2 regions of the Lentzea sp. NPDC055074 genome follow, and region 2 is predicted to be linked to the other one. Evidence: riboswitches for the same ligand, from Rfam matches in the RefSeq annotation. Region 2 holds a riboswitch; the other holds the start of a gene.
What was found. Region 2 has a riboswitch for cobalamin ahead of cobN (cobaltochelatase subunit CobN). Riboswitches for the same ligand answer to the same signal wherever they lie in the genome.

Region 1 (15,183 bases), on a different contig from region 2:
GGGCAGCGCGCTGGTTCTGATTCCACGCGGCGAGTACTTCCAGTGTGCCTTCCTGATCCGCAAGGGGACGGACCAGGCGGTGCGCGCCGAGGGTGTCGAGAAGTTCCGCGAACGCGTCGTCACGCTCATCCCTTGGCTCGCGGACCGCGTGGGCCACATCACGGACCTCGACGAGGTGAAGCTGCTCGACGTGAAGCTGGACAGGTTGCGGCAGTGGCACGTCGACGGACTGCTGTGCATCGGTGACGCGGCGCACGCGATGTCACCGGTCGGCGGCGTGGGCATCAACCTGGCCGTCCAGGACGCGGTGGCCGCGGCGACCCTGCTGGCGAAGCCGTTGCGGGAGGGCCGGGTCACGAGCAGAACGCTCGCGAAGGTGCGCGGGCGCAGGCTCTTCCCGACCGTGGTGATCCAGACGATCCAGCGGGTGATCCACCGGCTGTTCCTCGGGCGCAAGCTCAACAGCACCGAGACGGTGTCCAGCGCGGGTGTTCCGCTGCCGCTCAGGATCGCCCAGAAGCTGCCGTTCCTCCAGGCGGTTCCGGCCTACGTGGTCGCCATCGGGCCACGTCCGGAGCACGCGCCCGACTTCGCGCGCAGGGCACCGCAGACCATCGCTAGGTCGTGACGAACGCCTCGGAGCTCTCCCCGAGCACCATCGCCACGGCGTGGGCCCGGTCGCGGGCGCCGAGCTTGCGCAGGATGGCCTTCACGTGGGTCTTCACGGTGTCGTTGCTGATGAAGAGCCTCTGGGCGATGCGGGCGTTGTCCATGCCCTTCGCCATCTCGGCCAGCACGTCGAACTCGCGCGCAGACAGCCGGCCGAGCGAGGCGGGTGGGGGCATTCGCGCCGGTAGGCGTGCCAGCGATCCCACCCGCGCGTCGATCGTGGCGGGAGCGCCCCGCACGGCGGCCGCGATCAGCGGGAGCAGCTCGGCCACGGGCGAGGTCTTCAGCAGGTAGGCGACCGCGCCGGCGTCGAGGGCGGCGCGGGCCCAGCTCGGACTGTCCGCATTGGACAGCACGACGACTCGGGCGTTCGGTCTGTACTGCGCCGTGTCCCGCACGGTGCGCAGCGGTCCGGCGCCCGGCACGTCGAAGTCCGTGACGACGAGGTCCACCAGCGTGCCGCGCAGACTGCGCGCAGCCTCGGCCACGGTGTGGGCGATGCCCACAACGCGGAAGCAGTGCGTGCGGTGCAGCGAAAGCCGCAGCCCTTCGGTGATGAGCTGCGAACCGTCGACCAGCAGCACACGGGTGGACGCCAGGTCCGTCATGACACCGGGAAGTTACTCGCGGGTACCCGGATGCGTAACCTGCCGGACGCCGGATTGCTCCGTACGGCTACCTATTTGCGACCGGATTGGTGAGCGTGCCAAGGCCGTCCACAGTCACGGAGACCGTCTGTCCGGCCGTCATCGGCCCGACACCGGCCGGGGTACCGGTCAGGATCAGGTCGCCCGGCAGCAGCGTCATGATTCCGGACACGTACTCGATGAGCGACGGAATGTCGTGCACCATCAAGGAAGTACGTCCGTCTTGTTTGACCTCCCCGTCGACCTCGGTGACGACGCGGACGTCCGAGGGGTCGAACTCGGTCTCGATGAACGGGCCCAACGGGCAAAACGTGTCAAAGCCCTTGGCGCGCGTGAACTGCACGTCCTTCTTCTGCAGGTCGCGGGCGGTGACGTCGTTGGCGATCGTGTAACCCATGATCACACTCGCGGCCTTGGCCTTGGGCACGTCGCGGCACGGCTGGCCGATGATGACCGCGAGTTCGCCCTCGAAGTCGACGCGCTCGGACACGGCCGGGAGCTTGATCTCCACGTTCGGGCCGACCACCGACGTGTTGGGCTTGAAGAACAGCAACGGCTCCGCGGGGACCTCGTTGCCGAGCTCCTTCGCGTGGTCGGCGTAGTTCCGGCCGACACCGATGATCTTGGTGGGCAGAATCGGCGCGAGGAGCCGCACGTCCGCCAGCGGCCACTTCCGGCCGGTGAACGTGGGCGTGCCGAAGGGGTGTTCGGCGATTTCCGCGGCCTCGTCGCCTTGAACGGCGACGAAGGCCACGCCTGCGGGATGAGCAATTCGGGCGATGCGCACGGTCTCAGTTTACGAGGTCAGCCACTTCGCATCGATTTGTGGACGAGCGCGTCACACAGCGCGAGCCAACTCGCCTCGACGATGTTCCCGTGCACACCCACGGTGGTCCACTCGCGCTCGCCGTCCGTCGACTGCACCAGCACGCGCGTCACCGCGTCCGTACCGGGGTGCTCGGTCAGGATGCGCACCTTGTAGTCGGCCAGCTCCACTGTGTCCAACCAGGACAGGTGCGGCAGCAACGCCTTGCGCAGCGCCGCGTCCAGGGCGTGCACGGGCCCGATGCCCTCGGCGGTCGCGATGACCCGCTCCCCCGCCACGTGCACCTTGACCGTGGCCTCGGACACGATCTCGCCGTCCGAGCGGTGATCCAGCACGACCCGGTAGGACTCCAGCGTGAACGGCGGAGTGTCCAGTTCGGACAGCTCCCCGCGCAGCAACAGCTCCAGCGACGCGTCGGCGGCCTCGAACGACCAGCCCTTCGCCTCGAGCTCCTTCACGCGCGCCAGGGCCGTTCCGACCTCGGTCCCCCGGCCGGCCAGGTCGAGCCCGAACTCACGTCCCTTGAGCTCGATGCTCGCCCGACCGGCCATCTCGGTGACCAGCACCCGCATGTCGTTGCCGACGGTGTCCGGATCGATGTGGTTGTACAGCTCCGGATCCACCTTGATCGCGCTCGCGTGCAGACCCGCCTTGTGAGCGAATGCTGACGACCCGACATAGGCCTGGTGGGTGTCGGGTGCGATGTTCGCGATCTCGGCCAACGCATGGGAGACACGGGTGAGCTCGGCCAGTGCCCCGGTCGGGAGCACCTCCATGCCGAGCTTGGTCACGAGGTTTCCCACGACGGCGAACAGGTCAGCGTTGCCTGCTCGCTCGCCGTAACCGTTGGCGGTGCACTGAACGTGCGTCGCGCCCGCCTGAACGGCCGCGAGTGTGTTCGCCACCGCGCAGGACGTGTCGTCCTGGCAGTGGATTCCCACGCGGAAGCCCGTCTTCTCGACGACCTCCGCGACGGTCTCGGCGAGGCCCAGCGGCAGCTGCCCGCCGTTGGTGTCGCACAGCACGACGACGTCCGCGCCACCCTCCACAGCGGACTCCAGCACCCGAAGGCTGGTGTCCGGCGAGAAGGCGTACCCGTCGAAGAAGTGCTCGGCGTCGAGGAAGACGCGCCTTCCCTCACCCTTGAGGAACCGGACGGTGTCGCGCACCATCTTGAGGTTCTCGCCGGCGTCCGTCCTCAACGCGCGCTCGATGTGTCGCAGGTCCGACTTGGCCACCAGCGTGATGACCGGCGCCTGCGACTCCAGCAGGGCCCTGACCTGCGGGTCGTCCTCGACCTTGACCCCGGCCTTGCGCGTCGCCCCGAACGCGACCAGCTGAGCGTGCTTCAGGTCCAGGTCACCGGCCGCGGCCCGCGCGAAGAACTCCGTGTCCTTGGGCAGAGCGCCGGGCCAGCCGCCCTCGATGAACCCGACGCCGAGCCCGTCCAGCAACCTCGCGACCGCGAGCTTGTCCGTGACGGAGTACGAAATGCCCTCACGTTGTGCGCCATCGCGCAACGTCGTGTCGTAGACGTGGAATGCGTCGTTCGGGCCGGCCATCGGGGTCATCTCCTCATCCGGGCAAACAAAAAGACCCCCCGCGGGATGCGAGAGGTCTGCGCGTCGGGTGCCAGGGGCGGCAACTACCCGACGCGCTCGTCAATAATGATGGCGGTGAACTGAGCCATGGCGGGGATGCTGCCACAGCTCAGCTCGGCGTACCAAGCGACGGGAGGAAATCTCCCACTATCTGGTCACGGGTTCACGCCTGTGACAGCGCCTACGCCCCGGCGAGGAACTTCGCGAACGCCTCGATGGACGCCGCGTTGCGCGGAGACTCGACCAGCGCCGCATACGGCAGTGAGAAGAACCGCTTGTTCTTCACCGCGGGCGAGTTGGCCAGCGGGGCGAAGCCCTCCAGGAACGCCTGCTTCTGTTCGGGCGTGTTCGCCTCGCCGTCCGCGTAGTCCACGATGAGCACGACCTCCGGGTCGCGCTGCACCACGGTCTCCCAGTTCACCGTCGTCCAGCTGTCGTTCAGGTCCCCGAAGACGTTGTCCCCGCCGGCCTTCGAGATCACGTCCTGCGGCGCCGCGTTCCTGCCGGACGTGAACGGCTGGTCCTGCCCGCTGTCGTAGAGGAACACCTTCGGACGCGGCTTGCCCGCCATCAGCTTGCCGGCGTTCTCGATCTGCTGCTGGTAGCCCTTCACGAGCTCCTCGGCCTTGGCCTCGACCCGGAAGATCTTCCCCAGGTTGCGCAGGTCCGTGTACAACGCGTCGAGTGCGGGCATGATGCCCCGCTGCTTGCCGACTCCGTTGCGACAGGCCTCGGTCAGCTGGTAGGTGCCGATCCCCAGTTCCTTCAGCGCGTCCGGGGTGAACCCGGTGCTCTCGCTGAAGCCGTAGTTCCACCCGGCGAAGACCAGGTCCGCGTTCGCTCCCTGCACGACCTCCTTCGACACCTTGTCGGACAGGTGCTTCACGCTCTCGAAGTCGGCCTTCCACGGCGAGGTCCGCACGTCGACGGAGTCCTTGCCGCTGATTACGTACCCCGCCATCCGGTCCTTCAGGCCCAGCGCGAACATCAGCTCGGTGATGCCGGTGTCGTTGGTGACCACTTTGGACGGGACGCGGTCGAACGTGACCTGCTGACCGCAGTTCGTGATGGTCACCGGGTCGGACGCGGAGGTGTCGGAGGCGACCGTCGCGCCGCAGCCGGAGACGAGCAGCAGCACTGCGCAGACAACGGTTCTCAAGGGGTGACCTCCTGGTCGAACAGGAGCTGGGGCACTCCTGTGGTGGGGTGGCGCACGACGTGCGCCGTGACGTGGAAGACCTTGGCGATCAGCTCGGGCACGAGGACCTCGTCCGGGGTGCCGGAGGCGACGACCCGTCCTTCGTCCAGCACGTAGAGGCGGTCGCAGAAGGACGCGGCGAGGTTCAGGTCGTGCAGCACGGTCAGGACCGTGATGCCGAGACCTCGTGCCAGGGAGAGGACGTCCAGCTGGTGCCGGATGTCGAGGTGGTTGGTCGGTTCGTCCAGCACCAGCACGCGCGGCTGCTGGGCGACGGCCCGCGCGATCAGCACGCGCTGCCGTTCGCCGCCGGACAGGCTGAGGAAGCTGCGGGACGCGAGGTGCGAGACGTCCACTGTGGCCAGTGACTCGGCCACCACCCGCGCGTCGAGAGCCGGGTCGCGGTCGTGCGGCAGGCGTCCCATCTCCACGACCTCGGCGACCGTGAAGTCGAACTCGACCTGCGACTCCTGGGACAGCGCGGAGAGGTCGCGGGCGACGGAGCGTCGCTTGTGGACGTTCTCGCCGTCGAGCAGCACCGCGCCCGCGTCCGGCTTCAACGCCCGGTAGACGCAGCGCAACGTCGTGGACTTGCCGCTGCCGTTCGGGCCGACGATGCCGACCACCTCGCCGTCGGCGTGCAGCGAGATGTCCGTGATGATGCCGCGCACGGTGACCTGGTCGATCTCGACGCGCATCAGCGGCCTCCGAAGACGTAGGACCGGCGGCGCATCAGGAAGATGAAGCACGGCACGCCGAGTGCGGCGGTGATGACGCCGAGCGGCAGCTCCTCCGGCGCCGCGAGCATCCGCGCGGCCACGTCGACCCAGACCAGGAACGAGGCTCCGGCGAGCGGCGCGAGGGCGAGCACCTTGCGGTGGTCGGCGCCGACGACCATGCGGGTGAGGTGCGGCAGCATCAGGCCGACGAAGCCGACCGCTCCGCTGACCGCCACCAGCACGCCGGTCATGGCCGCGGTGACGATGAACAGGTGCGTGCGGAACCGGTTGACCGGCACGCCGAGCGTCGTCGCGGTCTCGTCGCCCATCGCCATCGCGTTGAGCTGCCGCGCTTTGGTCGCGAGGTAGACGATCCCCGCGAGAGTCACCACGGCGGCGACCGGCAGCGACTGCCAGTTCGCGCCGCCGAGGCTGCCGAGCAACCAGAACATCGCGGCCCGCGCCGCCTCACCTCGCGGCGCCTGGAACACCAGCAGCATCGCCACGGCGGAGAACCCGTACGCCAGCGCGGTTCCGGTCAGCACGAGCCGCAACGGTGTGAGCCCCCGGCTCGTGCGCGCGGTGATGTAGACCAGAGCCGTGGCTCCGAGGCCGGTCAGGAAGGCCCCCACGGACAGCGCGTAGACACCGAACCCGGACAGCACACCGAGCGTCGCCACGGCCGTCGCGCCCACGCTCGCGCCCGACGAGATGCCGAGCACGTACGGGTCGGCGAGCGCGTTGCGGACCATCGCCTGGATCGCGACGCCGACCGCGCTCAGCCCGGCCCCCACGACGGCGGCGAGCAGCACGCGAGGCAGCCGGATGTCCCAGACGATGTGGTACTGCCCGGCGAGGTCCGCGGGGACGGTGCCGCCGGTGAGCGCCTCCCGGAGCAGGGAGACGGTGACGTCGAACGGCACGGAGACGGGGCCGAGCGCGACGCCCGCCACGATGCTGACGACGAGCACGCCGACGAGCGCACTGATCTTGGAGATCACTGGGTCCTTCCCGCAGTCCACGGCGGAGTTGGAGTTCCTCGGTCGTCGCGCGCGGGTGTTCGGGCTCGTCCCCTGCCAAAGGGGGACCTACCGTTGCGGGTCAGCGCCGGACTCAGACCGGTCTTCCCCCACGTACGACGTCAGTGACCCTACCTGCGGAAACAGAAAGTTCGGAAATTTTCCGGGTGTGATGTCGATCCGGCACCGGGCCCGTTCGACCTGTGGACGCCAAGCGAGAACCGGACCAGGGAGACACACCGTGAAGTACATGCTGATCATGCGCGCCACCGACGAGGCCTACGCGAACATGGGCGAGTTCGACTTCGACAAGATGCTCGAGACGGTCGGCGCGTACAACGAGGAACTGATCCGCGCCGGTGTGCTGCTCGCCGCCGAGGGCCTGGACGACGCCACCACGGGCGTCGTCGTCGACTACTCGCAGGAGCCGCCGGTCGTCACGGACGGCCCGTACGGCGAGACCAAGGAGCTGTTCAACGGCTTCTACCTCATCAACGTCGCGTCGATCCAGGAGGCGGTCGAGTGGGCGAAGCGCATGCCGATGACCGGGCCCGGGTTCAAGACCGAGATCCGCCGCGTGCCGTCCATCGAGGAGTTCCCGCAGGACAACGAGTGGATCAAGAAGGAGCGCGCGTGGCGTGAGGCCAACGGCCAGCTCTGATCCGCGGAGGGGAACACCGCAGCCCGGCCGGAACCTCCTGGCCGGGCTTCAGGACAACGGGGTGAAGTGCACGTGGAAGTGGAGATCGGTGCGGGAGCTGTTGCTCCGGGCGATCCACCACTCACCTGCCCGCACCAGCGCACCCGCGTAGTCGTGGTAGACCTCGCCCACACACGTCGTGGGCGGGTTCTCCGGCCCGACCAGCAACTTCACCCGCGCGTTCCAGCCGCCGGTGAAGTACACCGAGACGAACCCCGTCCTCTCGGCTTGGTACAGGGCGTCCAGCTTCATCTCGGTCCGCTGCCCCAGCGGTTCCGCGGCCCGCACCGCCGACGCGGCCCGCGCGGCGAGTGCCTCCAGGCGGCGCTCGTCGGCCAGCAGCGGCCGCACGGCCTCCAGTTGACCGCCCAGCACCCGCACCTGCTGCTCCAGCTCGGCGACCCTGGTCTCCAACGCCGTCCGTCGTGCTGACCCGAACACGAAACCCCCTGGGAATTCAGACGAACCCGGCCCCGGCACCACTGGGGTGCCGGGGCCGGAGAGTCCTGCTGATGAACCTCAGCCCGTGCGGACGTTCGACGACACGAGTGCCGCGAGACGGTCGCCGATGGCGTAGGTGGCCCCAGGCGACTGGTGGTCCCTGGTCGCGAGATCAAAGGCCACGGAGGCCTCGATCCGGCGGGCCGCCTCGTGCTCGCCGAGGTGGTCGAGCAGCAGCGCGACCGACAGCACGGCGGCCGTCGGGTCGGCGATGCCCTGGCCCGCGATGTCCGGCGCCGAACCGTGGACCGGCTCGAACATCGACGGGTTGCGCCGCGTGACGTCCATGTTCCCCGACGCGGCCAGGCCGATGCCACCCGTGACGGCGGCGGCGAGGTCGGTCAGGATGTCGCCGAACAGGTTGTCCGTGACGATCACGTCGTAGCGGCCCGGGTCGGTGACCATGTGAATGGTCGCCGCGTCCACGTGCTGGTAGGCGACGGTGACGTCCGGGTGCTGCAGCGAGACCTCCTCCACGACGCGCGACCACAACGAGCCGGCGTGCGTGAGGACGTTCGTCTTGTGCACCAGCGTCAGGTGCCGGCGCTGACGGTTCGCGGCGCGCGCGAACGCGTCCCTCACCACGCGCTCGACGCCGAACGAGGTGTTCAGCGAGACCTCGGTGGCGATCTCGTGCGGCGTGTCCTTGCGGAGCAGGCCGCCGTTGCCCGCGTACGGGCCCTCGGTGCCCTCGCGCACCACCACCATGTCGATCTCCGGCGGGTCCGCGAGCGGGCTGCGGACACCGGGGTAGAGACGAGCCGGGCGGAGGTTCACGTGGTGGTCGAGTTCGAAGCGGAGCCTCAGAAGCAGGCCTCGCTCCAGGATTCCGCTCGGCACCGACGGGTCGCCGACCGCGCCGAGCAGGATCGCGTCGTGCTGGCGAAGCTCACCGAGCACCGACTCGGGCAACAACTCTCCCGTGGCGTGCCAGCGCGCCGCGCCGAGGTCGTAACGAGTGATCTCGGCCGCCGGAACGACCTCACCGAGGACCTTCAGGGCCTCAGCGATGACCTCGGGCCCGATCCCGTCTCCTGGGATCACTGCGAGCCGCATCCACACACCTCCCAGGTGTCAGTCCCCAATTGGTGGGACTACTTTCCTTCGCGAAAGGCTACCGGCATGCAGGCCGCTCGCCGCATGCCGGACACCCCATCGGGGTGTTATCTCCCGTACTGCGGGACACCCACACGGCCCATATCACGCTTTCGAGTGTCACTCGACCGCAGGAACGGGGTCGCGTCAAGGGGTGACGGCAGGCAGTTCCGAGCCGTGACAGGCCGAGAGGCCCGGTTCCAAACGAAGAACCGGGCCTCTCGTAAAACATCCGATCTAGTAGGCGCCCCGCCCACCGGACTTCACCAGGACGACCGACGCGCGGTCACCGTTGGCGTTGTGGTGGTTGAGCACCAGCAGGCCGTCGGACTTGTCGGCCTTCAGCGAGGCCTCGTTCTTGTTGACGACGAGCGCGGTGCCCGGCTTCGCGAGGTACGACAGGGCCGCGTCGCCGCCGCCCTGCGCCCACAGACCCGGCTTGAGCGGGTCGTAGGACAGGTTGCGGTCGATGACGTCGACGAGCTTGTTCGCGTTGCCCGGCGCGGCGTAGTAACCACCGACGCCCACGACGTACGACAGGCGTGCCGTGTCCTTCGACGCGTCGATGCCCAGGGCGCTCAGCAGCACCGGCAGGACGACGACGTTGGTGTCCTGGACGTTCGCGTCGACATCGCCGAACAGGCCGTTCACGCCCTGGATGTCGACGGTCTCGCCCGTCTTCAGGTCCACGGTGGACGCGACCAGCAGATCGGTGTCGGTCAGGCGGGTCGCGAACACCTCGAAGTCCGCGGTGCCGTCACCGTTGGTGTCGATGTCGACGAACGGGATGGTGTTCTTGCCCAGGTTGTACCAGTTGCCCCAGGTCGCGACACCGAACGCGAGCAGCGCCTCCTCGGGCTTGCCCTGCGCCTTGGCCAGCGGGGCCGTGGAGGCCGCGCCGACGTAGCGGAGGTCACCGCCCTTGGCGGTCTCGTTGAGCGCGCAGTTCTCGGTGACGTTGCGCTTGCAGTCGCGCAGCTTCGGCGACTGGGCCTGCAGCTCGAGGACGCTGATCAGCGAGCGGTAGGCCTGCGAGCCGGTGCCCTGGTCGATGCCCTTGCCGGACACGTTCAGGACGGCCTGCTTGTCGTTGCCCCGGAACTTGAGGCTGGACGCGGTCTTGATGTCCGCGACCGGCTTCGGCGCCGAGTAGACCGACAGGCGCAGCGGCACCGTGGCGCCGGCGGTCGGCGTGAAGGTCACGCGGCCGGAGGCGTCCGCGAGGAACTGGCGCGGCACGTCGAGCTGGTTCGGCTCGACCGTCGAGTCGACGGTCTTGCGCAGCGCCTTCGGGTCGGTGATCTTCAGCGTCACCTTGACCTTCGCGATGCCGCGCGGGCTCAGCTTGACCTTGTCCTGCGAGAGCACGTAGCTCACGCCGGGGATCGTCGTGGCCGCGGCGTAGCCGACCTTGTACTCCACGGACTTCGTGGACTTGTTGACCAGCTTGATGGTCTTGGACTTCTCGACCGGCTTCGAGACCTCGACGACGCCGAAGTTCGCGCTGACGTAGCCGTTGTCCTCCTCGACGTAGGCGAGGACCTGGTTGTCGATCGCGGACTTGCCGTCCACGCGGCCGGTGCCGACCCGGTTGGGGGCGAAGGTCTTGCCGTTCTCCTTCACGTCCGCACCGGCGGTGTTCATGATCGAGGCCTTGACCTCCTCCAGCGTCCAGTCCGGGTGCGCCTGGCGGACCAGGGCGGCGATGCCGGCGACGTGCGGGGACGCCATCGACGTACCGGAGATCACCAGGCGGTCGTTGCCGGAACCGACGGCGGTCGACGAGATCGTGTCACCGGGGGCCGCGACGTCCGGCTTGATGGACTGGCCGCGGGTGCCGCGGCTGGTGAACGCGCTCGGGGTGTCCGAAATGGACTGGTCGTACGTCGCCGTGGAGGTGCGCAGGGCACCCGCGAGGCGGACGACCAGCGTGCCCGCGTCCAGCGCCGGGCGCACCGCGGTGGTGGCCGAGCCGGTGAACTGGAACATCGGGATGGCCGCGTTGCCCGCGATGCCCGCCGCGAAGTTCTCCAGGGTGGACGAGAGCAGCACGCCCTGGCCGCCCGCGGCCTGCACGTTGTTGGCACGGACGCCGGAACCACAGCGGCGCGTCGCGTCGTTGTCGTCCCACTCCAGCCAGACGAACTTGCCGGCGACGGCGTCCGTGATCGGCTGGCAGCCGTCGAGGTTGCCGGCCTGGGTGAGCTTCACGACCGGGAGTTCCTTGTCGTAGCCCAGGTACCCGGTGAAGTTCTGGCTGTACTGGCCGGGCTTCTGCCCCTGACCCTTCACCTCGGCGCCGTCACGCAGCACGTACGAGTCGCGCGTGGAGGCGACGGTCAGCGCCTCGGGCGTGTTGCCCGGCGAGCCGCCGATGTCGTAGAGGTCGCCGCCGTTGCCCGCGGAGAAGACCGGCATGACGCCGACCTTGTACAGCTTCTTCACGAAGAGGCTGTCGGGGTCGTCCGGGGCGCCGTAGTCGGAGCCGAGCGACAGGTTGACCACGTCGAGGTGGTCGGAGAAGTCGCCGTCGCCGTCGGGGTCGAGCGACCAGTCGAGGGCCTGCGAGGTGACGTTGGTCGAGCCCTCGCAGCCGAAGACCTTCAGCGCGAAGATCTGGGCCTTCGGCGCGGTGCCGGGGCCGATCTTCATCTCGTTGAGCTTCGCGGCGTCGAGCTTGGTGTAGTCACCCTTGAACGTGCTGCCGTCGGCGTTCTCGCCGAAACCGGCCGTGGTGCCCGCGACGTGCGAGCCGTGGCCGTTGCAGTCGATGGGGTTCGGGTCCGGCTTCGGCGTGTTGATCGCCGGGTCGGTGCTCTCCCCGTCGTAGTCCTCACCGACGAAGTCGTACCCGCCGACGACCTTCGAGGTCGGGAAGTTCGGGTCCTTCACGCGCGGGTCGACGGCCTCGAACGCCGCGACGGTGCCGGGGCCGCCGAAGTTCGCGTGCGTGTAGTCGACGCCGGTGTCGATGATGCCGACGCGGATGTCGTCACCGAGCTTGCCGTACTGCTGCCAGACGTTGAGCGTCCTCGTGAGCTGGACGGCGTTCGAGTTCTGGCGCTTCTTCGGCACGACCGGGTAGACCGCGAGGACGTCGGGGCGCTGCGCGAGGTCGCGGACCTTCTGCGCGTCGGCCTTCACGACGACGCCGGGGACGCCGTTGGAGGTCCGGTAGAGCTCCTTGGTCTGCGTGTCGGCGCTCTTGAGCTGGCCGACGACCTGGTCCACGGTGGCGGCGGTGTCGTTCTTGGCCTGCTTCGCGGCCTGCTTCGCGACTTCCTTGCCCTGGCTCTTCTTCTCGTCGAACGCGTCGACGGCCGGCTTGCGGTCGAGCGCGACGAACGCGGTGACCGCGCCCGCGGCGTTCAGCCTGGGAGAAACCTTGAGGTGCAACGCTTTCGCGTCCAGCCCCTGTGCACCCTTGACCGGCTGCGCGAGCGGTTCGCTCTGCGCCTGTGCGGTGGCGGGTGCGATCAGCAGTGTGGTGATGGCAGAGAACACCACCAAACTCGATCGTCTCTTCACAACGTTGCCCCAACCGAGGTGTGTGCCTTCGACCCGAGTGGAAAACGTGCCGTGCCCTCTACGGCACCGGGTCAACCTCGTGGGGACGCTAATCGCTGATCGTGTCTCTGCGACTGCCCCGAAAGTATGAATGTGGTCTACGGATAGTTGCCTGTTACGACTTCGTTGTGAACGACGATAGCCACGGGAAGGGGACTTTGACCGTCCCCTTCCCGTTTGTCGTGACTATCCGAAGTCGACAGAGCGAACGGTGCGCGCGCCGACGGCGGCACCGATCGGGTCGAGCACCGCGGTGTCGACCGGGCGGTCGACGCGCAGCACCATGACGGCGTCGCTGCCGGTCTGGCTGATCTGCGCGGCCTCGATGTTCACGCCGGCCTCGCCGAGCAGCGTGCCGACCGTGCCCATGACACCGGGACGGTCCGGGTACTCCAGCAGCAGCACGGTGCCCTCGGCCCGGAGGTCGAAGTTGCGGCCGTTGATGTTCACCAGCTTCTCGACCTGCGCGATGCCGCTGACGGTGCCGGACACGGTGTTCGTCGTGCCGTCCGCCTGCACGGCCTTGACCGTGACGAGGCTGCGGTGGTTCGGGCTCTCGGTCTCCTTGACGAGCTCGACGCTCACGCCCAGGTCGGCCGCGAGGCTCGGCGCGTTCACGAACGTCACCTGCGACTCGACGACCTTGGAGAACACCCCGCGCAGCGCGGCGAGCGGCAGGATCGCGACGTCCTCATTGGACAGTTCGCCGCGGACCTCGACGGTGACGCTGGTCGGGGCCTTGGGCGAGAGTGCACTGAGGACGGTGCCGAGCTTCTGCACCAGCGGCAGGTACGGGCGAACCTCCTCGCCGACCGCACCGCCCTGGACGTTGACGGCGTCCGGCACGAACTCGCCGGCGAGCGCGAGGATGGTGCTCTTCGCGACGTCGGTGCCCGCGCGGTCCTGCGCCTCGGCCGTGGACGCGCCGAGGTGCGGCGTGACGACGATGCCCGGCACGTTGAAGAGCGGGCTCTCGGTCGTGGGCTCGGTGGAGAAGACGTCGATGCCGGCGCCGCCGACCTGGCCTTCCTTCACGGCCTCGGCGAGGGCCTCCTCGTCGATGAGGCCACCGCGGGCCGCGTTGACGATGATGACGCCGCGCTTGGCCTTCGCCAGCTGCTCCGCGCCGATGAGGCCCTTGGTCTCCGGCGTCTTCGGCAGGTGGATGCTGATCGCGTCGGCACGCTCCAGCAGCGCCTCGAGGCTCACGAGCTCGATGCCGAGCTGGGCGGCGCGCGCGGCGGACACGTACGGGTCGTAGGCGATGAGCTCGACGCCGAACGCGGCGATGCGCTGCGCGAACAGCTGGCCGATCTTGCCGAGGCCGACGACGCCGACGGTCTTGCCGTTCAGCTCGACGCCGTTGAACTTGGAGCGCTTCCACTCGTGGTTCTGCAGCGTCTCGTGCGCGGCCGGGATCTGGCGCGCGACGCTCAGCAGCAGCGCCACGGCGTGCTCGGCGGCGCTGACGATGTTGGACGTCGGGGCGTTGACGACCATCACGCCGTTCTGCGTGGCGGCCGGGACCTCGACGTTGTCCAGGCCGACACCCGCGCGGGCCACGACCTTGAGCTTGCGCGTGGCCGCGAAGACCTCGGCGTTCACCTGGGTGGCGGAACGGACCAGCAGGGCGTCCGCGTCGGCGACGGCGGCGAGGAGGGCTTCGCGGTCGGTGCCGTCCACGTGGCGCACTTCGACGCCGTCGCCGAGAGCGTCCAGGACGGACGGCGCGAGCTTCTCGGCGATGAGGACAACAGGTCGGCTCGTGTTGCTCACGGACATCGCTCCCAGGAAGGGTCGGATCGTGGGGCGCGGGCGTGGTCGGGGGCGGCTGGCCCGCGCCGACCGGAGCACCGCAATGTGTCCGGACTGTTAACGAGCATAGACAGGGGGACCGGAAGAGCCTTCGAGCGGGTGGCCCAGCTCACGAATCCCGTCTTGCTGTATGGGACGAATCCCGCTGGACACGGGCTGACCAGCCTCCACGCCGCCCACGTGCTGGGAAATGACCGGCTCCGGTCCGGCACCCCTTGTTAGCTTGCGCCGATGGGGTGTCTGACAGACCTGCACGGCGGCTTCCGCGACGACGAGCAGCGCTCACGTGCGCAGAAGGTCGTCAGCGACCGGCTCGCCGACGACCGCGAGCAGGAGGAATGCCGGTACCTCATGAGGTTCATGTGGCAACTGCGCATGTCGTACCGCGAGGTCTGCGTCGAGGAGCTGCGGACTCACGTCGGAACGGAGAAGCTCGCCGCCGTCGAAGCTCTGGTCGAGGCCGTCAGAACCTCCCACGACCGGATCGACGCCTGGATCGAGGCGACGGAGCGGGAGTTCCCCGTCGTCGAGGACCGCGGCCACGCGATCTGGTCGGCCCAGCCGTAGGCCCTTACCAGGGCTCGTCGAACTCCCCGTCCTTCGCGCCCAGCACGAACGCGTCCCACTCCGCCATCGTGAACGTGAGCACGGGCTCGAGCTGCTTGGAGTTGCGCATCGCGACGTAGGTGGCGCCGTCGGTGTGCTCGATGAACGCGATCTCGACGTGGCCGTCCTCGGGCTCGGGCTCCGGCGGGCGCTTCCACTGCGCGTTGCGCAGGTCGAGCTTGCCGCGCACGTGGGCCTTGTCGTCGTAGATCGGCGCGCT
Region 2 (15,183 bases):
GGAGGCCGCCGGTTCCTACGTCTTCGGTCCCGTTCAGGCGGCGTGAACGAGGGTGAAGAACTCCTGACGTGACGCGGGATCCGAGCGCAGCACGCCCTTCAACGCCGACGTGACCGTGCTCGATCCGGTGACCCGCACGCCCCTCAGCGCCATGCACATGTGCTCGGCCTCGATCACGACGCCGACCCCCTTGGGCCGCAACTGTTCCTGCAACCAGTCGGCGACCTGCTTGGTCAGCCGTTCCTGGACCTGGAGGTCGCGGGCGAACATCTCGACGACCCGCGCGAGCTTCGACAGGCCCAGGATCCGCTCCCCCGGCAGGTATCCGACGTGCGCGACGCCGTGGAACGGCAGCATGTGGTGCTCGCACAACGACTGCACGGGGATGCTCCGCGCCAGCACGAGCTCGTCGTAGCCCTCGTCGTTGGGGAACGTCGTCATGGTGAACTCGCGCGGGGTCAGCATCTCCGCGTACGCCTGCGCCACACGCCGCGGGGTGTCGGTGAGATGCACCGAGTACGGGTCCTTGCCCAGTGCCTTCAGCAGATCCGTGACCGCCTGCTGTGCCGCCTCGACGTCCATGCCGGCCACGGTAGCCGAATTTAGACAACAAGAGTAGGTTTTAGAGATGGCCGACCCCGTCGCCGCCGTCGCGGCCCTCGACGAACCGAACCGCCGCAGACTGTACGACTTCGTGGCCCGCCAGACCGCTCCTACCAGCAAGGACGAGGTCGCGCAGGCCGTCGGCCTGCCGCGCACGACGGCCGCGTTCCACCTCGACAAGCTCGTCGACATGGGCCTTCTCACAGTGGTGCACGAGCGGCGGACCGGTCGCGGCGGGCCCGGCGCGGGCCGCCCGGCGAAGCTCTACCGGCGCTCGGCGGAGCAGATCGAGGTCTCGCTGCCCGACCGGCGCTACGAGGCCGCGAGCCACCTGCTCGCCGACGCGTTGACGGAGTCGCAGAGCACGGGTGAACCGGCGCGCGAGATCCTGAACCGGCGCGCCTACGAGTGGGGCTCGGCCCTCGCTGCGCGGTCCTCGGGTGACGTGACGGAAGCCCTTGCGGGCTCCGGTTTCGAGCCACGAGCCGAAGCGGGCTCGATCCTGCTGGGCAACTGCCCGTTCCACAGCCTGGCGAAGCGGCACGCGCAGCTGGTGTGCGGGATGAACCTGTGCCTGGTCAGCGGTTTGCTGGACGGGATCGGGGCGAGCGGTGTGTCCGCTCGCCTCGCCCCCTCACCAGGTCACTGCTGCGTCCGGCTCGATCAGGCGCCGTCCTCCAGCTCACCCTCGGTCTCCAGGTAGGCAGCGCGCAGGGCGTCCAGAGTGGACTCCTCCGGGTGCTCCCACATCTTGCGCTCGGCCGCCTCCAGCAGACGCTCGGCGATGCCGTGCAACGCCCACGGGTTCGACGTCTGCAGGAACTTGCGGGTCTCCGGGTCGAGCACGTAGCTCTCGGTCAGCTTCTCGTACATCCAGTCCGCGACGACGCCGGTGGTGGCGTCGTAGCCGAACAGGTACTCGACCGTCGCCTGCAGCTCGAACGCGCCCTTGTACCCGTGGTTGCGCATCGCCCCGATCCAGCGCGGGTTCACCACGCGGGCGCGGAAGATCCGCGAGGTCTCCTCGGTCAGCGTGCGGGTGCGGACCGCCTCCGGGCGCGTGCTGTCACCGACGTACGCGGCGGGTGCCTTGCCCGTCAGCGCCTTCACCATCGTGACCATGCCGCCGTGGTACTGGAAGTAGTCGTCCGAGTCGGCGATGTCGTGCTCGCGGGTGTCGATGTTCTTGGCCGCCACCGCGATCCGCCGGTACGCCGACTCCATGTCCGCACGCGCGGCGATGCCGTCGACCCCGCGGCCGTACGCGTACCCGCCCCACACCGCGTAGACCTCGGCGATGTCGGACGAGTCGCGCCAGTTGCGGCTGTCGATCAACGGCAGCACCCCCGCGCCGTACGCGCCCGGCTTGGAACCGAAGACGCGCAACGTGGCGCGGCGCTGGTCGCCGTGCTCCTCGAGGTCGCGAAGCATGTGCGCCCGCACGAAGTTCTGCTCCGCGGGCTCGTCCAGCGCGGCCACGAGCTGCACTGCATCGTCCAACATGGACACGACGTGCGGGAAGGCGTCCCGGAAGAAGCCCGAGATGCGGATCGTCACGTCGACGCGCGGCCGGCCGAGCTCCTCCAGCGGCACCACTTCGAGGCCCGTCACGCGACGGGACTGGTCGTCCCACACCGGCCGCACGCCGAGCAGCGAGAACACCTCGGCGATGTCGTCACCGGCGGTGCGCATCGCGGACGTGCCCCAGACCGACAGACCGACCGAGGGCGGCCACTCGCCGTCGTTCTCGGCGCGGTACCGCTCCAGCAGCGAGTCGGCCATCGCCTGGCCGGTCTCCCACGCGAGCCGCGACGGGATGGCCTTCGGGTCGACCGAGTAGAAGTTGCGTCCGGTCGGCAGCACGTTCACCAGGCCGCGCAACGGAGAACCCGACGGGCCGGCCGGGATGTAGCCGCCGTCCAGGGCGTGCAGGACGTTCGTCATCTCGTCCGTGGTGCGCGCGAGCCTGGGCACGACCTCGACGGCCGCGAACTCCAGGATCTTCTGCACGTCCACCGACTCGTGCAGACCCGCTGCGGCGGCACGGTCCCAGCCCGCGTCCTCCATCGCCTGGACGAGCACGCGAGCCTCTTCCTCGATCGCGTCGACGTCTTCGCGGGCCGTGCCGACGAGCCCGAGGGCCTCGCGCAGGCCGGGCAGCGCGGCGACCTGACCGCCCCACATCTGCCGCGCCTGCAACATGGCGAGCACGAGGTTGACGCGAACGCTGCCGATCGGCGCCTCACCGAGGATGTGCAGGCCGTCGCGGATCTGGACGTCCTTGACCTCGCACAGCCAGCCGTCGACGTGCAGGATGAACTCGTCGAACTCCGCGTCGTGCGGCCGGTCGTCGAGCCCCAGGTCGTGGTCGAGCTTCGCGGCCTTGATCAGCGTCCAGATCTGCGCGCGGATCGCCGGCACCTTGGCCGGGTCCATCGCGGAGATGTTCCCGTACTCGTCGAGCAACTGCTCCAGGCGCGCGATGTCGCCGTAGCTGTCGGCGCGGGCCATCGGCGGCACGAGGTGGTCGACCAGCGTGGCGTGCGCACGCCGCTTCGCCTGCGTGCCCTCACCGGGGTCGTTGACGAGGAACGGGTAGATCAGCGGCAGGTCGCCGAGCGCCGCGTCCGTGCCGCAGGACGCCGACATGCCGACGGTCTTGCCGGGCAACCACTCCAGGTTGCCGTGCTTGCCGACGTGCACCACCGCGTCCGCGCCGAAGTTCGACTCGACCCACCGGTACGCCGCGAGGTAGTGGTGCGACGGCGGCAGGTCCGGGTCGTGGTAGATCGCGATCGGGTTCTCGCCGAACCCGCGCGGCGGCTGCACGATCACCGCCACGTTGCCGGACCTCAGCGCGGCCAGCACGATCTCGCCGTCCTTCGACTTCGAGTGGTCGACGAAGAGCGTGCCGGGAGCCTCGCCCCAGTGCTCCTGCATCGACTCGCGGAAGTCGTCGGGCAGCGTCTCGTAGAACTCGCGGTAGTCGGCCGCGGCGATGCGGATCGGGTTGCTCTCGAACTGCTCCTGCGTGAGCCAGTCCGCGTCCTGGCCGCCGGCGGCGATCAGCGCGTGGATCAGCTTGTCGCCGTCGAGCTCGTCGACGCCCGGCAGCTCGTCGCCGATGTCGTACCCGTGCTCGCGCATGGCCTTCAGCAGCCGGACGGTCGACGCGGGCGTGTCGAGCCCGACCGCGTTGCCGATGCGCGAGTGCTTGGTCGGGTACGCCGACAGCATGACGACGACCTTGCGCTCGCCGACCGGGATGTGGCGCAACCGGCCGTGCCGCACGGCGATGCCCGCGACGCGCAGCGCCCGTTCCGGGTCGGCGACGTAGATCGTGAGACCGTCGGAGTCGATCTCCTTGAAGGAGAACGGGACCGTGATGATCCGGCCGTCGAACTCGGGGATCGCGACCTGCGTCGCGGTGTCCAAAGGAGACAGTCCGTCGTCGTTCTCGTCCCACGTCGCACGGCTCGACGTGAGGCACAACCCCTGCAGGATCGGCACGTCGAGGGCGGCCAGCGCACCGACGTCCCACGCGTCGTCGTCGCCACCGGCGGACGCCTTCGCGGGGTTCGTGCCACCGGCCGCGAGCACCGTCACGACGAGCGCGTCGGCCTGCCGCAGCGTGTCGAGCAGCTCGGGTTCGGCGGTGCGCAGCGAGGAGCAGAAGACGGGCAGGGCCTTGCCACCCTTGGCCTCGATCGCATCGCACAGCGCGTGGATGAACGCGGTGTTCCCGGCGACGTGGTGGGCGCGGTAGTAGAGCACCGCGACCGTCGGACCTTCGGCCTGCGAGGCCTCGCGCTCCAGCACACCCCAGGTGGGGGTGGCGGTGGGGGCCTCGAAGCCGTGGCCGGTCAGCAGCACGGTGTCGGAGAGGAACTTGTGCAGCTCGGTGAGGTTCGCCGGACCGCCGTGCGCGAGGTAGAGGTGCGCCTCGGCGCACACGCCACCGGCCACCGTCGACAGCTCCATCAGCGCCGCGTCGGGCTGCATCTCACCGCCGAGCACCACCACGGGCAGCCCACAGGCCAGCAGCCAGTCGAGGCCCTCCTCCCACATCCGGCGGCCGCCGAGGATGCGCACGAGGACCAGGTCCACGCCCTCGACGAGCGCGGGCAGGTCGTCGGTCGTGAGTCGCGCGGGGTTGCCGAGCCGGTACTCGGCACCGCTCGCGCGCGCCGACAGCAGGTCGGTGTCGGAGGTCGACAGCAGAAGGATCACGCAGGCTCCATCCCTCGTGGGGTCCGCGCCCCAGGTTGCGGGTGACTGGCGAAGCAGAGTTCCTGACTCCCAGCGGTTGTCCGCTGGTCACAGTGGCGGGACCGCGCCGGATTCACACCGGCTTCCTCCTGCGCTTCGTCGTTCGGGCTCACCCTAACCGGCGGGTTACAGTCCGACCTATGCGTAGTCACCCGGACGCCTGCCCCGGCGCCGTCGAGCTGCACCAGGCGGCGGACGGCGGGCTGGCGCGCATCCGGGTGCCTGGCGGCACTCTTTCCGCTGCTCAGTGGGACGTCGTGCGCTCCGCGGCCGCGGAGCTCGGGAACGGTTCAGTGGAACTGACCTCGCGGGCGAACCTCCAGATCAGGGGCCTCGCGGACGGTGTCGAACTGGGCGCGCGGCTGTCTGCGGCGGGCCTGCTGCCGTCGGCCTCGCACGAGCGGATCCGCAACATCATCGCGGCGCCTCTGGAGAACGACCAGGCGCTGGTCGACGAGATCGATGCAGTGCTGTGCGCGGACCCGGAGCTGGCGTCGCTGCCGGGCCGGTTCCTGCTGACGGTGGGGCACGCGGTGAGCGGGCTGGGTGGCGACTTCGGCCTGGTCAGAGCCGATGCGGCGACGTGGGCCCTCCTCCTCGCGGGAACGGACACGGGCGTCCGCGTCACCGACCCCGCCGACGCCGTGGTGACCGCCGCCCGCCTCTTCCAGCGGCTGCGCGGAGCGGCCTGGCGCCTGTCCGAAGTGGACGACGGTGTGCGAAAGATCACCGCGCACTTCGGCACCTCCGACGGCCCGCGCGTCACCCCCGCTGTGACTCCTGTCGCACCTTCACCGTTGACCCCAGGGGTTCCACTGGGCCGGCTCGACGCCGGCCAGCTACCCGGCGTGGCCCTGCGCCTGACCCCGTGGCGCAGTCTCGTCGTGCCCGCCGGCACCGACACGTCCGGTCTCATCACCGACTCGGACTCCCCCTGGCACGGCGTCAGCGCCTGCACCGGCCGTCCCGGCTGCGCGAAGTCGCTCTCCGACGTGCGCGCCGACGCCCGTGCCTGGCTCGGAACCCCGCACCGCCGTCCGGTCCACTGGTCGGGATGCGCCCGCCGCTGCGGCCGGCCCGCGGGCGAAGTGATCGAGTTCGTCGCGACCGGCGACGGCTACGAGGAGATCCGTTGACGCAGTACATCAAGGACGGGGCGGAGATCTACCGCCAGTCCTTCGCCACCATCCGCGCGGAGTCGGACCTCACCGGGTTCCCCGCCGATGTCGCCCAGGTCGTCGTCCGCATGATCCACGCGTGCGGCATGACCGACCTTCCCCGCGACGTCGCGTTCTCCGCGAACGTCGTGCGTGACGCCCGCGCGGCACTCCGCGACGGCGCCCCGATCCTGTGCGACGCCAACATGGTCGCGTCCGGCGTGACCCGCCGGCGCCTGCCGAAGGACAACGAGGTCCTGTGCTACCTGCAGGACCCGCGCACACCGGGGCTCGCCGAGACGATCGGCAACACGCGCAGCGCGGCCGCGCTGGAGCTGCTCGCGGACCGGTTCGGTGGCGCGGTGATCGCGATCGGCAACGCCCCCACCGCGTTGTTCCACCTCCTCGACCTGATCGCCGCCGGAGCCCCGAGGCCCGCCGCGATCCTCGGCATCCCGGTCGGGTTCATCGGGGCCGCGGAGTCCAAGGAAGCTTTGGCCGCAACGGATCTGGAGCACCTCGTGGTGCGCGGCCGGCGCGGCGGCAGTGCCATGACGGCGGCGGCTATCAACGCGATTGCGAGCGAAGTGGAATGACGGGCAAGCTCTACGGCGTCGGCCTGGGTCCGGGCGACCCGGAACTCGTGACGGTCAAGGCCGCGCGACTCATCAACGAAGCCGACGTGGTGGCGTTCCACAGCGCCCGGCACGGCAAGTCGGTCGCCAAGACCATCGCCGCGCCGTACTTCCGCGACGGCCAGGTGCTGGAACAGCTCGTCTACCCGGTGACGACCGAGGACACGGACGACTACCAGGGCGAGATCGACGCGTTCTACGAGGAGGCCGCCGCCAAGCTGGCCGCGCACCTCGACGCGGGCCGCGACGTCGTCTTGCTGGCCGCGGGAGACCCGTTCTTCTACGGCTCCTACATGCACATGCACAAGCGGCTGGCCGACCGCTACGAGTGGGAGGTCGTCCCCGGCGTCACGTCCGTGAGCGGCGCTTCCGCCGTCCTCGGCACCCCGCTGGTGGAACGCGACGAGGTGCTCACGATCCTGCCCGGCACGCTGCCGCCCGACGAGCTCGCGGCCCGCCTCGCCGACACCGACTGCGCCGCGATCCTCAAGCTGGGCCGCACTTTCGGCAACGTCCGCGAGGCACTCGAGAAGGCCGGCCGGCTCGACGGCGCCTGGTACGTCGAGCGCGCCACCACCAGCCGTCAGAAGATGGCGCCGCTGGCGGACGTCGACCCCGCGACCGTGCCGTACTTCTCCATCGCCGTGCTGCCGAGCCAGTCCCGGCCCGCGAAGCCGAAGGGCGAGGTCGTCGTCGTCGGCCTCGGCCCCGGCTCGCGGGACTGGCTCACCCCGGAAGCCCGTCAGGAGCTGGAGGCGGCCGACGAGCTGGTCGGCTACAGCACCTACCTGAACCGCGTCCCGCAGCGCCCCGGCCAGCAGCGGCACTCCTCGCACAACCAGGTCGAGTCCGAACGCGCCGCCTTCGCCCTGGACCTGGCCCGCAAGGGCGCCCGCGTCGCCGTCGTGTCGTCCGGTGACCCCGGTGTCTTCGCGATGGCCACCGCGGTCCTGGAGGTCGCGGCGGAGTCACCGGACGTGCCGGTCCGCGTCATCCCCGGTGTCACGGCCGCGAACGCCGTGGCGGCCAAGGCGGGAGCGCCGCTCGGGCACGACTACGCGGTGATCTCGTTGAGCGACAGGCTCAAGCCGTGGGACGTCATCGCCGAACGCCTCGAAGCCACCGCCAGGGCAGACCTGGTGATCGCGATCTACAACCCGGCGTCCAAGGCCCGCACGCACCAGGTGGCGGACATGCGCGACCTGCTGCTGAAGCACCGCGACCCGGAGACCCCGATCGTCGTCGGACGCGACGTGGGCGGCCCGGAGGAGGAGATCCGCGTCCTCACGCTCGGCGCCCTCGACCCGGCCACGATCGACATGCGCTGCCTGCTGATCATCGGCTCGTCGCAGACGGTCGTGACGCCCCAGGGCGTCGTCTTCACGCCCCGGCGGTACCCAACCACCTGACGGCCGAGTCGACGTCGGCCACCGTCTCCGCGGGCGGGAGCGGTGGCCGGCGCACGATCACGACCGGCACACCGAGCCGGCGGGCGGCCTCCAGCTTGGCCGACGTCATCTCGCCACCGCTGTCCTTGGTGACGAGCACGTCGACCTCCCGCGACCGCATCAGCTCCAGCTCACCGTCCACAGTGAACGGACCGCGCGAGAGCAGCACCTCGATCCGTTGGGGCATCGGCGGTTCCGGCGGTTCGACCATGCGCGCCAGGAACCACTGCGGGCACCCGGCGAACTCGGCCAGGTCCTGCCGCCCGGTGGTCAGGAAGACACGCTCCCCCGGCAGCTCCCGCGCGGCGTCGGCCACGCTGTCCACCCAGCGCCAGCCCGGTTGCGGCGTGAACCCAGGCCTCCGCAAGATGAGCAGCGGCACGCCGACCCGCTCACAAGCCTCGAAGGCGTTCGACGTGATCTGTCGAGCGAACGGGTGGGTCGCGTCGACCACGGCGCTGACATCGTTGTCCCGCAACCACTGTGCGAGCCCGTCGACACCGCCGAACCCACCGACGCGCACCTCGCCGACGGGGAGCGCGGGGTTGCTGACCCTGCCCGCCAAGGACGACACGGCCGGCACGCGGGACGCGAGCTCCCGCGCCTCCCCCGTGCCACCGAGGATCAGGATCATCGAACGCGCGTGGCCGAGTACAGGTGGCTGTCCGGGAACTGCGTCGCGCCCAGCACCTGCCCCACGACGATCACCGCGGTCCGCTTGATCCCGGCGGCCTCGACCTGGGCGGCGATGTCGTCCAGCGTCCCGCGCAGCACGACCTCGTCCTCGCGGGAGGCGTAGGCGACGACCGCGACCGGGCAGTCGAGCCCGTAGTTCGGCACGAGCTCCGCGACGACGTCCGCGATCCGCTGCACGGCGAGGTGCAGCACCAACGTCGCGTGGCTGCGGCCCAGCGTGTCCAGGTCCTCGCCCTCGGGCATCGGCGTGGCGCGCTGCGAGGTCCGCGTCAGGATGACCGTCTGCCCGACCCCGGGCACCGTCAGCTCGCGCTGCAACGACGCCGCGGCGGCCGCGAACGCGGGCACCCCGGGCGTCACGTCGTAGGAGATCCCCAGCGCGTCCAGCCGGCGCATCTGCTCGGCCATCGCGCTGAACACCGACGGGTCGCCGGAGTGCAGCCGGGCCACGTCGAGTCCCTGCTCCGAGGCCGCGACCAGCTCGGCGACGATCTCGTCGAGCGTCAGCAGGGCCGTGTCGACCTTGCGCGCGCCGGGCGGGCAGAACGCGAGCAGGTCCGCCGGCACCAGCGCGCCCGCGTACAGGCACACCGGCGACGACTCGATCAGCGAGCGGCCCCGCACCGTGATCAGGTCGGCCGCTCCGGGCCCGGCCCCGATGAAGTGCACGGTCACTTCGTCACGCTCCACGTCGTCACGGGCATGTGCGGCCGCCAGCCGGTGAACCGGCCGACCGACGAGCCGCGGTTCACCGCGATCCGCACCAGGTCACCGCCGAGCCGCGCGTACCACTGCGCCACCACGGCCTCGGACTCGAGCGTCACGGCGTTGACGACCAAACGACCGCCTGCCGCCAGCGAGTCCCAGCAGGCCTGCAGCAGGCCGGGCACCGTCACGCCGCCGCCGATGAAGATCGCGTCGGGCTTCTCCAGCCCCTCCAACGCGTCCGGCGCCCGTCCGATGTGGACCTCCACCCCGGGCACACCCAGAGACGCAGCGTTACCGGTGATTCGCTCTGCGCGTTCGGCTGACTGCTCTATGGCGATCGCGCGGCACGTCGGGTGCGTGCGCGCCCACTCGATCGCGATGGAACCCGAACCGGCCCCGACGTCCCACAGCAGCTGCCCGGGCAGCGGCGCCAATCTCGACAGCGAAATAGCCCGCACCTCTCGCTTCGTCAGCTGGCCATCGGATTCATAAGCGTCGTCGGGCAGTCCGGGGACCCGTGAGAGAGCGCTCCCGCGGTACTCGACCGCGATCACGCAGAGCGGGTCCGAGTCCTGCCCGGACCAAGGGTAAACCCGCTCGGCGGGACCACCTAGCTGTTCGAGCACGGTGATGTCCCCGGCCAGTGCCGCAACGGTTGCGGGGTCACCACCGAGCACGAGCACGCGCTGTCCCGGAGTCAGCACGGGGCGTAGCAGGTCGGCCGACCGCGCCACCAGTGACACGACCTCGACCTCGTTCAACGCCCACCCGAGCCGCGCACAGGCGAGAGACACGGAGGACGGGTGCGGGATCACCGTCACCCGGTCGCCCAGCAACCGCACGAGGGTCGTGCCGATGCCGTGGAACATCGGGTCGCCCGACGCCAGCACGCACACGTCCCGGTACTTCTCGAACAACGCGGGCAACGCCGGTACCAGCGGCGACGGCCACGCGACCCGGTCGAACTCCCCCGGCACCAGGTCGAGCTGCCGGCGAGAGCCCATCAGGACACGCGAGCGGGAAACTGCCTGCTGGGCGGCAGGAGAAAGCCCGTCCCACCCGTCGGCACCGATGCCGACGACCACGACGTCAGACGGTGCCGGTGACACGCTTCACCTGGATCTCGATCACGACCCGAGCCGGGTTCACCCGCGGCTGCCTGTACCGCAACGCATACCGCCGCTCGGCCTCGCGCACGGATTCCACGTCGTCGAGCACGACGGCCGAACCCTCCAACGTGGACCAACGCCGACCGTCCACCTGGCACACGGCGGCGTACCCGGCGTTGCGCACGTGCTTGACCTTCCACGACGCGCCGCTCGTGATGATCCGCGCGACACCCGCCTCGGCGTCGAGCGTGACGCCGACCGGCACCACGTGCGGGGTCCCGTCGGGACGGACGGTGGACAACGTGCACAGGTGCCGTTCAGTCCAGAACTCGGCGAACTCGGCACCCCGGTCGATCGACATGGCCCGAATCATAGGTGGCGGCAGCGGTGCGGCCCGTCACCAGGAGGAGGTGACGGGCCGCACTTCAGAGCAGCACTACAGGCGGTTCACTACGGGTAGTTGACGACGTTCACCGGCACGGTGCCCGGCGGTGTCACCGCACCCACGTTGTTCACCACGTGGGTGATCGTGCCCTGGTAGTTGAGCGACACGGTCAGCAGGTTGTGCAGCCTCACGCCGGACCGGTTGGGCACCTCGAACGCGTTCTCGGCCCTCACGGACGGGTTGACGTTGAAGAAGCAGTAGCTGCCGAGCCCCCACGCCTCGTGCGTGGTGACGTTGTCGCCGACCTTGTAGGCCGCGTATCCGGCCTGCCCGTTCGGCCTGTTCCAGGTCGCCTGGTTCGGCACGTCGTACGGCATCTCGTTCTGGAAGAAGATCGTCCGTCCGCGCTCGCCGTTCCAGATGACCTGGTACTTCTGGTAGTGCTCGACGAACAGGCCGGTGGCCAGCACGTCGTTGCCGTTCACCACCAGGCCGGTGTCCCCGATCGCCTCGTCCCAGCCCCAGGTCCCGGCGTTGCCGTGGTCGGCGCGCCAGATCCAGCTGTGGTCGATGATCGTGTTGTGGCTGTTGACGACGAGGCTGTTCGTCGCCTTGCCCGCGATGGCGCCGCCGACGCGGAAGAACACGTCCTGCAGCGTCGTCGGGTTGGACGCGTGCGACGCCGACGAGCCCGCGGGCCCGACCGTCAGCAGCGACGGGGAGAGCGTGGTGCCGGCGTCGAACAGGATGCCCTTGATCCGCACGCCGTCGACGTCCGCGACCTGCATCGCGGTGACGCCGTTCTGCGGCACGATCGTCGCGTAGCCGATGCCCAGCACGACGGTGTTGGGCCGCGTGATGTTGATCGTCTGGTTGACGTTGTAGATGCCGGGCGTGAAGAACAGGTTGCAGCCCTGACCCAGCGCCGCGTTGATCGTGGCGGCCGTGTCACCGGACTTCACGACGTAGAACTGGCTCATCGGCAGCGAGGTGCCGGGCGTGCCGCCGTTGAGCCACGACGCCCCGGAGGCGTTGGTGCGCAACGAGGGCAGGAACACCCGGTACTGGTTGCCCTCGAGGTAGAGGTACGGCACGTCGCGCGAGATCGGCGTCGTCGCGAGGTTCGTCGACGGAGGCGACGGGAACGTGTTCGCGGGAGCACCGGGCGTTCCGGAGAACACCATGTTCCACACGCCGCCGTTCCAGCTGCCGTAGTTCGTGTCCCGCGTGTACCACTGCTGCTGCGAGACCGACGCGGTCTGCCCGGAGACGCGGCTGTCGGCCGTGTAACCGCCGGACGCGAACCCGTAGCTGGCCGGGTAGAGCGCCAGGTTGCCGCGGACGTCCATGCGCCGGAACGGCGCGGCCTGCGCGACGGCCCACCGGTTGGTGCCGCTGCTCGGGACCACGGCCATGTTCTCGGCGGAGCGCCAGAAGTTCTGCAGCGCCACACCCTTGTCCGACTCGTTGAACGCGTCCACGGTGATGTCACCGTTGATCACGACGTCACCAGGGTTCTTGCCCAATCCCGAGACCGACGTGTAGTAGCCGACGTCGTCGTGGATACCGCTGTAGGTACCGGGCTTGAACAGGTGCGCGACCCGCCGCGGCGCCATCTGCGCGGTCAGCGTGTCCTTCTGGTTGTTGAAGTCGATGTCGAGCTGCGTCTGGATGCTCGTCGCCGACATGCTCGGGTCGAAGACGCGCGTGTTGGGCCCGAAGTTGGGATTGTCGGACTGCACACACCCCTGCTGCGTCCCGATCGTGTAGGTCGCGCTGGCCACGGCCGAGTTCGCGAGACCGGACTTGATGCCGATCGCGCTGACGGTCCTGTTGCTGGACACGGAGATCGGCCCGCTGTAGACCGGACTGCTGCCGGTCGGCGTCGAACCGTCCACTGTGTACCGGATCGTCGCGCCGGACGTGGACGTCGAGATCGTCACCGTCTGCGCGGACGCGTAAGCACCACCCGGCGGGCTGAACGTCGGCGTCGCGACCGGCGTGCCGATCACGTACGACGCGCTGCCGACCGCCGAGTTCGGCTGCCCGGACTTGATGCCGATCGCGTTGATGGTCCTGTTGCCGGACACCGAGATCGGCCCGCTGTACACCGGCGAGCTGCTGGTCGGCGTCGACCCGTCGGTCGTGTAGCGGATCGTCGCGCCGGACGTGCTCGTGGAGATGCTGACCGACTGCGCCGTCGAGTACGTGCCACCGGGCGGGCTGAACGTCGGCGTCGCCACCGGCTGCGCCGCACCCTGGTGGGTGTACGAGAAGTGCGGCGTGTCGTACTGCGGGCCGCTCTTCTCGTAGGTGAACCAGTAGTCGATGACCGTGCCGGAGGACAGCGACCCGACGGTCTTCTGCCAGGTCCCGGCGTTGTTGGTCATCCGGAAGTTCTGCTGCGTTTGGCCGGAGATCAGGTAGTGCACGTCGACGTAGTTCGCAGGGGTCGTCGGCGTGAAGTTGATCCGGGCCTGAGTCGCGTCGATCGCGGTCACGTTCTGCGTGTAGTCGTCGGCCGCATAGGCGGCCTCGACCGTCGCCAATGACGACAGGGCAATCGCTACGGCGGCGAGTCCACGCCGCCATCTCACCTTTGAGAGCGCTCTCACACCTGGAACGGTAAAGCCGAGATGACGTGGAGGGAAGACGTAAGTTTCAGGAAAGGTCCGCGGCTCCAGCGAAACACGAACGGAGCATCGCGCATTGTTTTCACCCGAACGAGTACCTGATTGCATTGGATACAACCCATAGCGTCGGCGTATGACTCCCTCCACCGCGTACAGCCGGGATCTGGGTGACGAACTCCGGAGCCTGCGTGAGACCTGCACGGGCCTGAGCGGCAACAAGCTCGCCGTGAAGCTGGGCTGGGACCCGAGCAAGGTCTCGACCATAGAACATGGCAAGGCACGGGCCAGCGAAGTCGACCTCATCCAGTTCTTGTCCATGTGCGGCAAGGACATCGACTTCCTGAACGACTTCAAGCGCCGCTACGAGCGCGCTTTTGACGAGTACTTCGTCCAGGTGTCCGGCAACCTGCGCACCGTGGCGATGGCCGAGTCGACCGCGCTGATGATCACCAGCTACTCACCGCAGTCGATACCGGGCTTGGTGCAGACTCCGGAGTACGCCGATGGGCTCTACCGGATGACCGGAGTCGTGACCGAGAAACGCATCCCGACCCTCGTCCAGTTCCGAACTGACCGCCAGGCGATCCTCCGCCGACACGATCGGCCGACTTGCTTGTTCTACATCCATGAACACGCGCTCCAACTCCAGGTTGGGAGCAGCGAGGTCATGGAAGACCAGTACGCCCGGCTGCTGTTCGACACGCACACCATCCGGCTGGTGCCCGCGAACGCGCCGATGGCCGCGACCGGGTGTGTGCTGTGGGAATACGAGAAGTCGCGGCCGATCGTCTTCAGCGAGACCAACCTCGCGAAGGTGTTCGTGCAGGATCCAGGCGCGATCGCGCGGACCCGGCTCCTCTTCGACCGCTTGGATCAGGTCGCCTTGAGTGCGGAACAATCGCGGAGCAAGCTGGCGGAGTACGTCAGCCGACCGCGAGAGGACCTCGATGACTCAGGACCGCACCTGGCGTAAGAGCAGCTACAGCGACGGAACCGAGGATGGCGAGTGCGTCGAGGTGTCGCTGGCCCGCGGCGCCCTCGTCCGGGACTCGAAGAACGCGAGCGGCGACGTGCTCGCGTTCTCGGCACCTGCCTGGCAGAGCCTGCTCAGGTCCCTCGGTTCTCGTTGAGGTAGTTGTAGATCGTGTAGCGGGTGACCTCCAGGACGCCCGCCAGGTGGTCGACCGAGTCGCGGATGAGGAAGAACCCCGCCTCGTCCAGCACTCGGACGACCTGCGACTTGTGCACCTTCTTCATCAGCTCGACCGGCACGCCCACGTCGGCGATCGCCTTCTCCACCAGCACGCGCTGCAGCGTGTCCACGTCCTGGGGGAACGACTCCACCGAGACCGGGCCGGACGCCTCGTGCGCGGCGAGTTTGTTGACGCACAAGCACCCCACGGCGATGCCGGCCGCGTCGCGCACGAAGGTCGTGGACGACCAGATCGCGCGGCCGTCCGGGGCGTAGGTCTCGTAGCCCGGCATGTCGGTGGTCGTGCCGCGCCTCACCAAGCCCAGCAACAGGTCCGTCATCGGGCCG

Region 1: it holds a riboswitch for cobalamin, as region 2 does, so the genes downstream of both, ACWF7A_RS37715 (FecCD family ABC transporter permease) here and cobN (cobaltochelatase subunit CobN) in region 2, are expected to answer to the same signal.

What each region holds. Positions count from the first base shown of each region.
Region 1 is NZ_JBSGUQ010000023.1:100,809-115,991, reverse strand. Features, by position in the region: gene ACWF7A_RS37745 (FAD-dependent oxidoreductase) at 1-628, shown strand, start outside; gene ACWF7A_RS37740 (LuxR C-terminal-related transcriptional regulator) at 618-1,277, opposite strand; gene ACWF7A_RS37735 (fumarylacetoacetate hydrolase family protein) at 1,345-2,103, opposite strand; gene cimA (citramalate synthase) at 2,121-3,704, opposite strand; gene ACWF7A_RS37725 (ABC transporter substrate-binding protein) at 3,925-4,902, opposite strand; gene ACWF7A_RS37720 (ABC transporter ATP-binding protein) at 4,899-5,639, opposite strand; gene ACWF7A_RS37715 (FecCD family ABC transporter permease) at 5,639-6,661, opposite strand; cobalamin riboswitch at 6,695-6,833, opposite strand; gene ACWF7A_RS37710 (YciI family protein) at 6,921-7,340, shown strand; gene ACWF7A_RS37705 (hypothetical protein) at 7,389-7,820, opposite strand; gene ACWF7A_RS37700 (3-isopropylmalate dehydrogenase) at 7,899-8,936, opposite strand; gene ACWF7A_RS37695 (S8 family peptidase) at 9,213-12,485, opposite strand; gene serA (phosphoglycerate dehydrogenase) at 12,729-14,324, opposite strand; gene ACWF7A_RS37685 (hypothetical protein) at 14,589-14,924, shown strand; gene ACWF7A_RS37680 (DUF397 domain-containing protein) at 14,929-15,183, opposite strand, start outside.
Region 2 is NZ_JBSGUQ010000020.1:8,936-24,118, forward strand. Features, by position in the region: gene ACWF7A_RS34675 (EF-hand domain-containing protein) at 1-46, shown strand, start outside; gene folE (GTP cyclohydrolase I FolE) at 34-582, opposite strand; gene ACWF7A_RS34685 (helix-turn-helix transcriptional regulator) at 629-1,306, shown strand; gene cobN (cobaltochelatase subunit CobN) at 1,267-4,833, opposite strand; cobalamin riboswitch at 4,869-5,004, opposite strand; gene ACWF7A_RS34695 (hypothetical protein) at 5,013-6,008, shown strand; gene ACWF7A_RS34700 (precorrin-8X methylmutase) at 6,005-6,625, shown strand; gene ACWF7A_RS34705 (precorrin-2 C(20)-methyltransferase) at 6,622-8,073, shown strand; gene ACWF7A_RS34710 (cobalt-precorrin-6A reductase) at 8,045-8,746, opposite strand; gene cobM (precorrin-4 C(11)-methyltransferase) at 8,743-9,483, opposite strand; gene cbiE (precorrin-6y C5,15-methyltransferase (decarboxylating) subunit CbiE) at 9,480-10,625, opposite strand; gene ACWF7A_RS34725 (TIGR03618 family F420-dependent PPOX class oxidoreductase) at 10,606-10,986, opposite strand; gene ACWF7A_RS34730 (chitobiase/beta-hexosaminidase C-terminal domain-containing protein) at 11,076-13,625, opposite strand; gene ACWF7A_RS34735 (helix-turn-helix domain-containing protein) at 13,777-14,616, shown strand; gene ACWF7A_RS34740 (DUF397 domain-containing protein) at 14,591-14,773, shown strand; gene ACWF7A_RS34745 (aminotransferase class V-fold PLP-dependent enzyme) at 14,751-15,183, opposite strand, start outside.